Acidithiobacillus ferrooxidans ATCC 23270: one gene and its partner. The protein of the gene in region 2 interacts with the protein of the main gene of each other region in a pairwise test. Links are inferred from orthologs where the notes say so. Each region holds a gene or a part of one and is shown on either strand. Other genes may lie near its edges.

What was found.
Region 1: the proteins of dnaX (region 2) and dnaE interact in binary tests that used the Escherichia coli proteins (3 or more experiments, as listed by UniProt). The link is inferred for Acidithiobacillus ferrooxidans ATCC 23270 from one-to-one orthologs.

Annotation. Positions count from the first base shown.
Region 1 is NC_011761.1:1,260,869-1,267,493, reverse strand. The notes cover bases 1,493-5,593. They hold dnaE (DNA polymerase III subunit alpha), read right to left. Parts: upstream 5,194-5,593; coding sequence 1,693-5,193; downstream 1,493-1,692. Other genes in these bases: AFE_RS06820 (ribonuclease HII), read right to left, coding at 5,193-5,593; AFE_RS06830 (acetyl-CoA carboxylase carboxyltransferase subunit alpha), read right to left, coding at 1,493-1,658. Outside these bases: tRNA lysidine(34) synthetase TilS, read right to left, coding at 1-730; more of AFE_RS06830, read right to left, coding at 708-1,492; more of AFE_RS06820, read right to left, coding at 5,594-5,783; lpxB (lipid-A-disaccharide synthase), read right to left, coding at 5,797-6,625. UniProt on the Escherichia coli protein: DNA polymerase III is a complex, multichain enzyme responsible for most of the replicative synthesis in bacteria. This DNA polymerase also exhibits 3' to 5' exonuclease activity. The alpha chain is the DNA polymerase catalytic subunit.
Region 2 is NC_011761.1:1,670,320-1,675,709, reverse strand. What follows is about bases 2,305-5,170. They hold dnaX (DNA polymerase III subunit gamma/tau), read right to left. Parts: upstream 4,664-5,170; coding sequence 2,945-4,663; downstream 2,305-2,944. Other genes in these bases: AFE_RS08865 (PilZ domain-containing protein), read right to left, coding at 5,013-5,170; AFE_RS08880 (YbaB/EbfC family nucleoid-associated protein), read right to left, coding at 2,602-2,955; recR (recombination mediator RecR), read right to left, coding at 2,305-2,595. Outside these bases: AFE_RS08895 (NAD(P)H-hydrate dehydratase), read right to left, coding at 1-716; AFE_RS08890 (ammonium transporter), read right to left, coding at 719-1,936; more of recR, read right to left, coding at 1,996-2,304; more of AFE_RS08865, read right to left, coding at 5,171-5,369; AFE_RS08860 (DNA polymerase III subunit delta' C-terminal domain-containing protein), read right to left, coding at 5,353-5,390. UniProt on the Escherichia coli protein: Part of the beta sliding clamp loading complex, which hydrolyzes ATP to load the beta clamp onto primed DNA to form the DNA replication pre-initiation complex.

The DNA of each region.
Region 1 (6,625 bases), 410 kb from region 2 along the record:
ACTGTTGCCAACACAGGTCAAACCAGTCCGTCGCGATTTCCCCCATGTCGGCGAGATTGTCCGCAGCGCGGGCGATACTGATCGTCGCGTGGGGCCAACCCAGTTCCTGCAGTTGCGGGAGCAGGATGCGACGTATCCGCACCCTGTCGTAGCGCATATCGGCATTGGCCGGATCATTCAGAAAGGGTAACTGCCGCTGTTCCAGATAATCCCGCAACACCTGCCGCGGTACGTCCAGCAGGGGCCGAACCAGAAGCCCGGCTCCCAGCGGGCGCTGCCGGGGCATGCCCGCCAGTCCCGCCACGCCGGTACCGCGCAACAGTTGCAAAAGCACGGTTTCCGCCTGATCTTCGCGGTGCTGCGCCGTGAACAGCCAGTCCCCCTGCCGCAACTGCGCCGCCATGAGGGCATAGCGGGCACGCCGGGCCTGATCCTCCGGCCCCTCGCCCGGTGTATCTGCAGCCAGATGCAGCAGGGTGAAAGGAACCCCCAGAGCCTTGGCCTGCTCCTGACAGAACCGGGCCCACTGCGCACTGTCCGGGTGCCAGCCGTGATCCACATGCAAGGCATGGATCTCGTACCCTAGAGAAAGCAGTGCCACGAGCAGCGCCGTGGAGTCCCCGCCGCCACTGTAAGCCACATAGAGGGAGCGTCCCCGCGGTGGGCGCAGATCCCCCTGCAGACGCGTCCGGAGACGCCGCTCCAGCTCAGGCAGCGCCGACGACTCCATAGTGCATCAGGCGTTCGTAACGGGTGGTCAGCAACTTGCTGGTATCCATCGCCTGCAGCTCCTGCAGGTGATGGGCGAAACGCTCACGTGCCAGCGCGAAGACCGCTTCCGGATCGCGATGCGCGCCACCGAGGGGTTCGGCCAGCACTTCATCGACCAGACCCATTCCTTGCAAACGACGGGCGGTGATACCCAGAGTTTCCGCGGCCTCGGCTGCCATGGCCGCATTCTTCCAGAGGATGGAGGCGCAGCCTTCCGGCGAAATGACGGAGTACACTCCATACTCCAGCATCAGCATCCGGTCACCCACGCCAATCGCCAGGGCCCCGCCGGAGCCCCCTTCACCAATGACCGTGCAGATAATGGGTACCGCCAGATCAGACATCACTGCGAGATTACGGGCTATGGCCTCACTCTGGCCGCGCTCTTCGGCACCAATACCCGGATAGGCTCCGGGCGTATCAATGAACGTAAATACCGGCAAGGCAAAACGCTCGGCAAGGCGGAGCAGACGCAAGGCCTTGCGATAACCTTCCGGACGCGGCATCCCAAAGTTGCGCTGAATCTTTTCCTTGGTGTCGCGGCCCTTCTGATGTCCCATCCAGACGATCGGCTGTCCATTGAAGCGCGCCAGACCGCCGATAATAGCCTGATCATCGGCGAAAGCACGGTCGCCTGCCAGCACCTGTACTTCCGTGAAAAGGGCCTGCACATAATCCATGGTATAAGGCCGCTGTGGGTGACGGGCCACCTGTACCGTCTGCCAGGCACCAAGCTTGCTGTAAATACGCTGCAACTCCTTGCGCGCTTTTACTTCCAGGCGACTGATGTCATCGGCGATACCCGGCTGATTCAGGGCATGGAGTTCCTCCACCTTGGCATCCAGCTCCGCAACCGATTGTTCAAAGTCCAGATAACTGATTTTCATGTTCACTCCTTACCACTCCGAATATGGCCGGCGCTCAGGCCGGGCGTCGCGTCGCGTGCCGTGCACGCTCCAGGGGGACGACATTATTGACGAGAAGGGTCACCGGCCGATAGCTCCAGTGCCAGTGCGCCGCGGGTGCCAACGCCGTCAGGGCGGCAATGGCGGCGGGACTCGCCGCGAAGCTCAGGTTTTCCGTCACCCGCAATTGCGCGACAACGTCGTCTGCGACCCGCAAACGCAGGCGCAAGGCCGTTTGGCCAGGATACTTACGGAGCACGGCAAGCAGATCTCGCGGCGCCATATCTTCGGCAAGACCCAGATCCAAGGTCAATTGGGCAGCCAATTCCTCACGCGCCTGTGCCGTATCCAGCAGACGCAGGGCACTGAGCCGCAGGCCGCCAGAATAGCTGTCCTCGCCCACCTCACCCAGAACCAGCACCGGCTCCTCACCCTCTCGGATCTTGCCGGCCCGCGCCCAGACTTCGCCAAAGACGACGACCTCCAGCCGCCCCTGACCATCGTCGAGGGTCAGGAAATAGATACGATCACCGCGCTTGGTCCGGGTGCTGCGCCGCGCTACCACCAACCCCGCCACCAATACCGTGGACCCGACCGCGACGTCGCCAAGAGGTATCGTTCCCAGCGCCGTCAGATCATCCCGCAGACTGTCCATGGGGTGACCACTGAGATAGAAGCCCAGAGTTTCCCGTTCCTGACGCAGGGTTTCGGTGAGGCTCCATGCCTCGGCAGACACCAGCGGCGGCGCTACCCGCAACGCTTCCTGTCCGCTAAACAATGATTCCTGCAGGCTCGCCTGACTGCTCTGAAACTGCGCCGCTGCTTCCATACAACCGTCCACGGAAGCGATCAGGCTGGCCCGCGACACGCCCCAGTCATCCATGGCTCCGGCGCGAATCAATGCCTCCAGGGCACGACGATTGATTTTCTGGGTATCCACCCGGCAGAGCAGATCGAAGAGATTCAGGAAGGCGCCTCCTCTACGGGCGTCGAGAATCGCCTGAATGGCCGCCCGTCCCAAGCCCTTGATGGCACCCAGACCAAAGCGGATATGATCATCCCCCTCCGGCCGGAACTCCAGCACACTGTGCTGAACGCTCGGTGGAGCAATGCGCAGGCCCATGCGCGCGCACTCGGCAATCATCGCCACAACTTTGTCGGTGTGGTCCATATCTGCGGTCAGCACGGCAGACATAAAAAACTGCGGATAGTGGGCCTTCAGATAAGCGGTTTGGTAGGACACCAGGGCATAGGCTGCCGAGTGGGATTTGTTAAAGCCATATTCCGCAAACTTTTCCATGAGGTCGAAGATGGCCCCGGCCTGGTCCGCGGCCAAACCGTTCTTGTGGGCTCCCTCCAGGAAAATGCTGCGTTGCTTGGCCATTTCCTCCGGCTTTTTCTTGCCCATGGCGCGCCGCAGTAAATCGGCACCGCCGAGGGAATAACCCGCCAGCGCCTGGGCGGACTGCATGACCTGTTCCTGATAGACAATCACCCCATAGGTTTCCCGGAGAATCGGTGCCAGATCCGGATGCAGATAGGTTACCTGCGCCTTGCCGTGTTTGCGGGCGATGAAATCATCCACCATACCCGACTGTAGCGGCCCCGGCCGAAACAGGGCGACGAGGGCGACGATATCTTCAAAAGTATCCGGCTGCAGGCGCCGCACCAGATCGCGCATACCCGATGATTCCAGTTGGAAGACCGCCGCCGTCTCGGTGGACTTGAGCAGGGCGAAAGTCGCCGCATCGTCCAAAGGCAATTGCTGAATATCCACGGGCGCACGACCCGCCGCTGCCGCATCGGCATTGATGAGCTTGACCGCCATATCGATGATGGTCAGGGTACGCAGGCCGAGAAAGTCGAACTTCACCAACCCCATCTTTTCTACATCGTCCTTATCGAGCTGGGTGACGTTACCCCCCCCTTCAGAGCCGTCGTTAAAGAGCGGCAGGCGGTCGGCCAGTGGCTCCGGGGAGATCACCACGCCACCCGCATGGGTCGAGGCGTGACGGGGCAAACCCTCCAGGCGCAAGGCGATGTCCAGCAGGTCGCGGACGTCGTCTTCCTCAGCCTGGCGTCGCCGCAGTTCCTCCGATTCCTCCAGGGCCTTCGCCAGGGTCATTCCCAGATCACCCGGCACCAGCTTGGCCAACTGGTCGACAAAGCCATACGGTAGACCCAGCACCCGGCCGACATCACGCACCACCGCCCGCGCCTTCATCGTCCCAAAGGTGATGATCTGGCCGACCCGGTCACGACCGTATTTGTCGGCCACATACTGAATGACGCGGTCACGCTGATCCATGCAGAAATCCACGTCGAAGTCAGGCATGGAAACGCGTTCGGGATTGAGAAAGCGCTCGAACAACAGGCCATTGCCGATGGGATCGAGATCGGTGATCCGTAGTGCGTAGGCCACCAGCGATCCGGCGCCGGAACCACGACCAGGTCCTACCGGCACGCCATTATTTTTTGCCCACTGGATGAAATCCGCGACGATGAGAAAATAACCGGGGAAGCCCATCTGCTGAATGACGCCGACCTCACGCAACAGGCGCTCGTGATAAGGCAGCGTGGCGTCGCCGGTGATACGCAGCTCCTGCAAGCGTTCCTGCAGACCTTTTTGCGCCGCGTCGTGCAAATATTCATCCACGGACTGGTTGGCGGGAATGGGGTAGTCCGGTAGCGCATAATGCCCAAGCACCAGCTCCATATTACAGCGTCGCGCAATTTCGACGGTATTGTCGCAAGCTTCCGGCAGGTCCGCAAAACGCTCTCGCATTTCTTCGGGGTCCGGCAGGCGGTGCTCCGGCGTAAAACGCCGTGGACGGCGCGGGTCGTCCAGGGTAAAGCCCGCAGAAATACACTGTCGCGCGTCGAAAGCCGCAAAGTCCGCCGCATCGAGAAAGTGGGCGTTATTGGTGGCCACCAGCGGTAAATCCAGTTTTTCCGCCAGCGCCACCGTGGCCTGGACCAGGGCCTCCTGTTCCGCCTCACCGTTGCGCTGCACCTCCAGATAAAAACGCTCCGGGAAAAGCCTTGCGTAGTATCGCGCCCGGCTTTCCGCCTGTTGCGGATGGCGCTGCAGGGCACGCCCGATCTCCCCCTGCCCTGCCGCAGACAGGGCAATGAGACCGTCGCTCGACCCTTCCAGCCATGCCACGTCGATCTGCGGACGACCGTGGCGACTGCCCTCCAGGTAAGCCCGGCTGAGCAGGCGGCTGAGGTTACGGTAACCGGTTTTGTCCATGCACAGCAGGACAAGGCTGACCGGTCGTTCCGGTTCTGCCACATCATGCACCCAGACTTCACTGCCAATCAATGGCTTGACGCCCTGCCCCCGGGCAGCATTATAAAATTTCACCAGGGCAAAAAGGTTGCCGTGATCAGTGATCGCCACGGCCGGCATGCCTCGCTCCGCGCAGCGTCTGGCCAGCGCCTTGACCGGAATGATTCCGTCTTCCAGGGAGTATTCGGAGTGTACGTGCAGATGGACGAACTGCGGCGTACGCATCATTGCGTCTCCCAGGCCTGGTCGACGGGTCCGAAGCCGCGCCGATGCAGGGCACAGGGACCCCAGCGCCGCAATGCCTGGAGATGCACCGCCGTGCCGTAACCCATATGCCGCGCCAGCCCATATTGAGGGTAATATCGGTCGAGCAACTGCATCTCCTCATCCCGTGTCACTTTAGCCAGAATACCTGCCGCAGCAATGGCGTCCACCCGGCCATCGCCGCCCACCAGCGTCTCTACTTGCCAACCGGGAGGCGATTGGTTGCCATCGACGAGAATCCGCCGAGGCTGCCGGGGCAGGCCGACGATAGCCCGCGCCATGGCCCGCAACGACGCCTGGAGAATATTGTAGCGCTCGATCTCCCAGACCGCAGCCCGGGCTACCGACCAGGCCAGGGCCTCATTGCGGATACGTGCGGCCCAATGTGTCCGTGCGGCGGCCGTCATTTTCTTGGAATCGTCCAGACCGTGAAGAGGTACGCGCAGAATCACCGCCGCTGCCACCACTGGACCCGCCAAGGGCCCTCGCCCCGCTTCATCCACACCCGCGCACCAGGGTCCATAATGTTCCAGAATTGGGGCGCTTTTCATGGCGTTACCGTTTTCATGCCAGCATCTCCCGGAGCACTTGCTGCAACTGCTCGGGAGGATTGCCTTCCAGCAGGCTGCGCAGTTTCTGCAATTTTGCCACCTGCTCGGAACCCGCCGGACCCAAAAGCGCCGCCAGTGCATCAGCCACTTGGGCGGGCTCGAAGGCCTCCTGGAGGAATTCCGGGTATACGGCCTCTTGGAGCAAAATATTGGGCATGGCCACGAAGGGGGTCTTCACCAGTCTTCGGACGAAAGCAAAGGTGAGTGCGTTCAAAATATAGACGACGACCGCCGGGCGCCGCATGAGTGCCGTTTCCAGTGTGGCGGTACCGGAGGCGACCAGCACCACGTCAGCGGCTGCCAGCACGGTTTGCGTCTGAGCGACCACCAACTGCGCATCTTCCGGCCCCGCACCCTGTTTCCAGAGCCGCTCCCAGAGGGGGCGCAACTCCTCCCTGGCCAAGGCCACCAGAATCCGCAGATCCGGTATTTGTTTGCGCAAACGTCGCGCCGTTTCCGCATAGCGTAGAGTCAGACGTTCCAGCTCGCCGCGGCGACTGCCCGGCAGGAGCGCAAGCACCGGCCCCCCTGCCGTCAGTCCCAGTGCCGCCCGCGCATCCATTCCGTCCTGCGCCGTCGCAGTCTGCGCCAGCAAGGGATGGGCCAGCACATGCACCGGCACCCCCGCCTGTGCATAAATGGGCACCTCAAAAGGAAAAAGCACCAGCATGTGGTCCACTACGCGCTTGATCTGGTGGATTCGCTGCGAGCGCCAGGCCCAGATCTGGGGACCCACCACATAGAGCACTCGAATGCCCATCTGCTTGGCCATCTTGGCAACG
Region 2 (5,390 bases):
AGGGACAGCGACCGGTCGGCGTCCAGACCGACCGCCAGCAGACCGGCCAACAGGCCGGTCAGCACGTCCCCGCTGCCGCCCGTGGCCATGCCGGGATTGCCCAAAGTACAGAGATTCCGGACAGCGCATCCTAGCAGGAGACTATGGTGGCCCTTGAGGACCCAGTAGCCGCCATAGCGGGCACGTAACCGAACAATCGCCGCGATACGGTCTGCCTGTACAGCGGCGACCGTTATCCCCAGCAGGCGGGCCGCTTCGCCCGGATGTGGGGTAAACAGACGAAGTGCGTCGGTGGTCAGCAGTTTCGGACCAAAACGCGCGAGAATGTTCAGGGCATCGGCGTCCCATACCTGGGGACAGGACAGTGTACCGATTTCCAGCAACAGATCATGGGCGGCCAGGCCCTGACCCAAGCCAGGGCCAACAGCCAGGACGGCGTGGTCCGGCAAATCTCCAAAAGCCGCAGGCCAGTCCCGCCAGGTCGCTTCCGGCAGGTGTGCTGCCAAGTATGGGATCGCCGAGGGATGCCCCACCGCCGTCACCAATCCGCTGCCCACCCGATAGGCGGCGGCAGAGGCCAGCGCCAGTGCCCCGCCCATGCCCGGCCCTCCGCCTACTACGAAAACGTGGCCGAAGCTTCCTTTGTGCGCCTGCGGGCTGCGCACCGGCAGGCCCGGCATGGCCTGCCAGTTCAGGGCAGCAAAAGGTTCTGTCATGGTCACGCCCTCTCGATATCCTCTTCAGGATACGCGCTGACATGGTGCAAGCTCAAATCCGCCCCCGCATACTCCGCCTCGGGATCCAGACGAATCCCGATAAAGTACTTGATGCTGCCGTAGACGATACCACTGCCCGCCAGGGCGACCAGGACGCCTAGTGCGGTGCCCAGCAACTGAGACCAGAAACTGACCCCACCGGCGCCGCCGAGGAACTGATGTCCAAAAATTCCGACGGCCAGTCCACCCCACACCCCGCAAACACCATGGAGCGGCCAGACACCCAGCACGTCATCCAGACGCAGGCGATGCTGCACAAAGGTGAACAGGTAGACAAAAATAATGCCGGCAATGGCACCGATGGCCAAAGCCCCAATGGGTTGCACCACATCGGAACCGGCGCAGATGGCCACGAGACCTGCCAGAGCGCCATTATGAACGAAGCCCGGATCGCCCTTCCCTACCGCCAGCGCCGCCAGCATGCCGCCCACCAGTGCCATAAGCGAATTGAGTGCCACCAGACCCTGCACAGCGGCAATTTGCTGTGCACTCATCACATTAAAACCAAACCAGCCGATGATCAGAATCCAGGAGCCCAGCGCCAGAAAGGGAATGTTGGAAGGCGGCATGGCGTGTACCGCACCATCTTTCCCGTAACGCCCCTTGCGCGAACCCAGCAGCCAGACCGCCATCAGCGCCATCCATCCACCCATGGCATGCACTACCACCGAGCCTGCGAAATCGTGGAAAGGTGCACCAAAAACGCTGGTAAACCAGGCTTGAATACCATAATGACCATTCCAGACGATCCCTTCGTAAAAGGGATAAACCAGTCCCACCAGAAAGGCAGTCGCCAGCAATTGGGGATAAAAACGTGCCCGTTCGGCAATACCACCGGAGATAATGGCTGGCACCGCAGCAGCGAAGGTCAGCAGGAAAAAAAACCGCACCATCTGAAAACCATGATTGCTTGCGGTCAGAGCCTTTACATCGGCAAAAAAGCTGATGCCATAGGCGATATGATAACCCACAAAAAAATAGACGATGGTGGATATACCAAAATCACTGAGAATCTTCACCAGCGCATTTACCTGGCTGCGCCGTCGTACCGTACCCAGTTCCAGGAAGGCGAATCCGCCATGCATGGCAAACACCAGAATGGCGCCCATCAGCAAAAAAAACACATTTCCGCCTGGAGGCGTGACTCCTGTGGGTATCATGATGGCTGCTTCCTCTCGAAATTGATGGCTTTTATCTTTACGAAACGATGGGTAAGTGCTTATTCGTCGAGCAAGCGACGACCATGCAAGGCGCGCCCGAGGGTGCTGCGATCGACATATTCCAGTTCACCACCCACCGGCACCCCCCGCGCGATACGACTGATGGTGACACCGTCAGGAACCAGTCCAGCGAGAAACTGGGCTGTAGCCTCTCCTTCCAGGGTAGGATTGGTCGCAAAAATCACTTCCTGCAAGTCTGTTTCACCCAGTCGCGCGCTGAGGCGGTCGATATGCAGGGCTTCGGGACCGATGCCGTCCAGGGGCGACAAATGCCCCATCAATACGAAAAATTCGCCGACGAACACCCCCGTATCCTCGATTGCACGCAGATCAGCGGGCGATTCCACCACGCACAAAATGGAACGGTCCCGGTGTTCGGAACGACAGACGGCACACAATGGCGCTTCGCTCAGGTTGTTGCAGCGCTCACAAAAACGGACCACCGCGTGGGCTTGCTGAAAGGCTGCGGCGAGTTGCGGCATGAGATCGCGCTTACGCACCAGCAACTCATAGCTGATCCGTTGCGCCGAACGCGGGCCAATACCCGGTAGGCGGCGTAGCAGTGCCACCAGGGCGTCCATACTCGGAACGTCTGCCATAAGTGCCTAGAAAGGCAGGTTCATGCCCGGAATATTCATGCCGCCAGTCACTTCCGACATCCGCTCCGCGCTGACCTTCTCAGCAGTGCGCACGGCGTCATTGATGGCCGCTGCCACAAGATCTTCGAGCATCTCCTGATCGCCGTCGGTCAGCAGAGAGGGGTCGATGCGAACTCGCCGCACGTCATGTCGGCAGGTCATGGTGACTTCCACCAGATTGCCACCCGCGTGGCCCTGCACCTCTACCTGGGCAAGTTCTTCCTGCGTCTTTTGCAAACGCTCCTGGAGTTGCTGCGCCTGCTTCATGATATTCCCCAGTCCACCTTTCATCTTTTCCTTACCTCCCTGTTTACGTTTCATTGTGAGCTGACGGCATATCGTTTGAGGATGCCGCCACGATTTCAATGGATTCTACGCGGGCATCCAGGGCTTCGAGGAACGCGCCGATGCGCGGATCCGCGGCCACACGTGCCTCTGCTGCAGCTTGCCGGGACGCCAGCTGCGCCCGGTCTTCCTGCACCAGGCTGCCCACCCCGGTCTCTATGGTGAGAGCAACAATGCTGAGCCTGGGCTCCCGGCCGTAATATGCCGTAAGCGCCTGATGTAACGCCCGGCGGGCCTCGGTCTTGAGAAGGAACGGCAAATAATTGGGCTCCACGGCCAACTCCACCGCCTCCGGATCGCAGCGCAGGGCTTGTCCGTAGCGCAGGTACTCGGCAATCATCGGCGACACCGCCAGCGATGCCAGTACGCGACGCCAGTCTGCTGCTGGCGCGGTCCCGGCATCCGCATCGCGCTGACCGGACGTCGCTACCGGCGACGGCTCCCGGACTTCATCCCGTGAACGGATGGAGAGCAGGGGAACCGAATGATCCGATAGCGGTGAAGTTGCCTCGGGCATAACGAATTCGCGCGTCGGGGGAAGTGACTCGCCAGGATGCCGGTTTTCCCCGCCCGGGAGGGCCGCTGGCGGCGAGTCGGGCGATGCTGAACCGGAAAAGCTCAACACCCGCAGAAAGGCCATCTCCAGCGCCATGCGATCATCTGGATAAAGCGCAAAGTCACGTCGTGCCGAAAGGAGCAAAAAATACCAGGACTGCAGGGTAAGCGGGCTGATTCTCCCGCGCAGATGCACGACCGCCTCGGCGCCATCGTCATCCGGATCGGCTGGAAGAAATTGCGCCAGAGCGATGCGATGCAGGCCTTCTATGACCAGGTCCAGCAGGCCGGGCCCGTCCATGCCCCGCGCCAGATGATCACCCACTATGGCGAATACCTGTGCAGCATCTCGGTCCACCAGCGCGGCGATCAGACCCAGCACCGCGTCATCGCCGCTGCGCCCCAGCATCGCGAGCACGCCGTCGCGCCGCACCGCGCCACCACCGTGGACAATAGCCTGATCCAGCAGACTCAAGGCGTCACGCAGACTCCCGTCGGCAGCGCGCGATAGTATCTGCAGGGCGGCGTCCTCCGCCGGCACCTGTTCCAACGACATGATCTGCCGCAATCTTCCCTGAATCTGGGGAACATCCAGGCGACGTAAATTAAACTGCAGGCAGCGGGAGAGCACGGTTATCGGCAGCTTCTGTGGGTCCGTAGTCGCCAGCAGAAATTTGACATGTTCCGGCGGTTCTTCCAAGGTTTTCAGCAGCGCATTGAAGCTGTGCGCAGATAACATATGCACCTCGTCAATGAGGTACGCCTTGTAGCGACCAGCCGTAGGCGCATACTGGACATTGTCCAGAAGGTCGCGGGTCTCATCCACCCGGGTACGGCTTGCCGCGTCCACCTCCAGCAGATCCACGAAGTTCCCTGCAGCAATACTGCGGCAGGCGCTGCACTCTCCGCAGGGGTTGCTGCTCACGCCTCGCTCGCAGTTCAGACACTTGGCGAGCAGCCGCGCCAGAGTCGTCTTGCCGACGCCCCGTGTGCCGGTGAACAGAAAAGCATGATGGATGCGGCCGGAATCCAGGGCATGGCGCAAGGCGGAGACGACGGCCTCCTGCCCGACAAAATCGTCAAAATGTTGGGGTCGCCAGCGGCGGGCCAGCGCGAGATAGGCGCTCATGCGGCTCTGAAATATAGGGTGGCGACGCCGATCAGCCGCACCCCGGCACCTGGATCACCGGCTGCCGCTGCTCCCTTCCGGGCCTGACGGGGTTCACCAGTTACCACTGCGAGGGGACCGATCTTTGTCGCCATAGAAAACCTGAGACTGTCCACTGACGGACGATGATTGGCGGAGAGGGTGGGATTCGAACCCACGGTACCCTTTTGGAGTACACAGCATTTCCAGTGCTGCACCTTCGGCCGCTCGGTCACCTCTCCTGAGGGGACGAAGTGTACCTCAGACGCCAGCATCAGGGCAATGACCCCGTGCGGAGTGACCCGTGCGGGGCCTGCGCCCAAGCGGCATTTTAAAAACTCAGCACCTCACCATCGTTCCTTGGCAGGCCGGACAGCGCGTTCTGAATCCGGATCAGGACCCCGGAGCGGTCATTGACAAACTGGACACCGATGGCGGGAGGACGACCCTCACGGTTGTCGGGTGGCGTCACCCACACCACCTTTCCCATGACCGGTGCACGCGGTTGACCGTCGGGGAGGGTGATCATGAGCAGCACCTCGGTACCTATGGGCAGGAGGTTCGCTGTCTCTACCAGTACCCCGCCCCCTTTGATGTTGGGCATGTAGTAACGCTGCACTGCGGTGGCATCCCGTAACACGACGGACAGCGCCTTTGCCGCACCCCCCGCTTCAGCTTGTAATTCCATGCGCCACCTGTCCTGACCAAA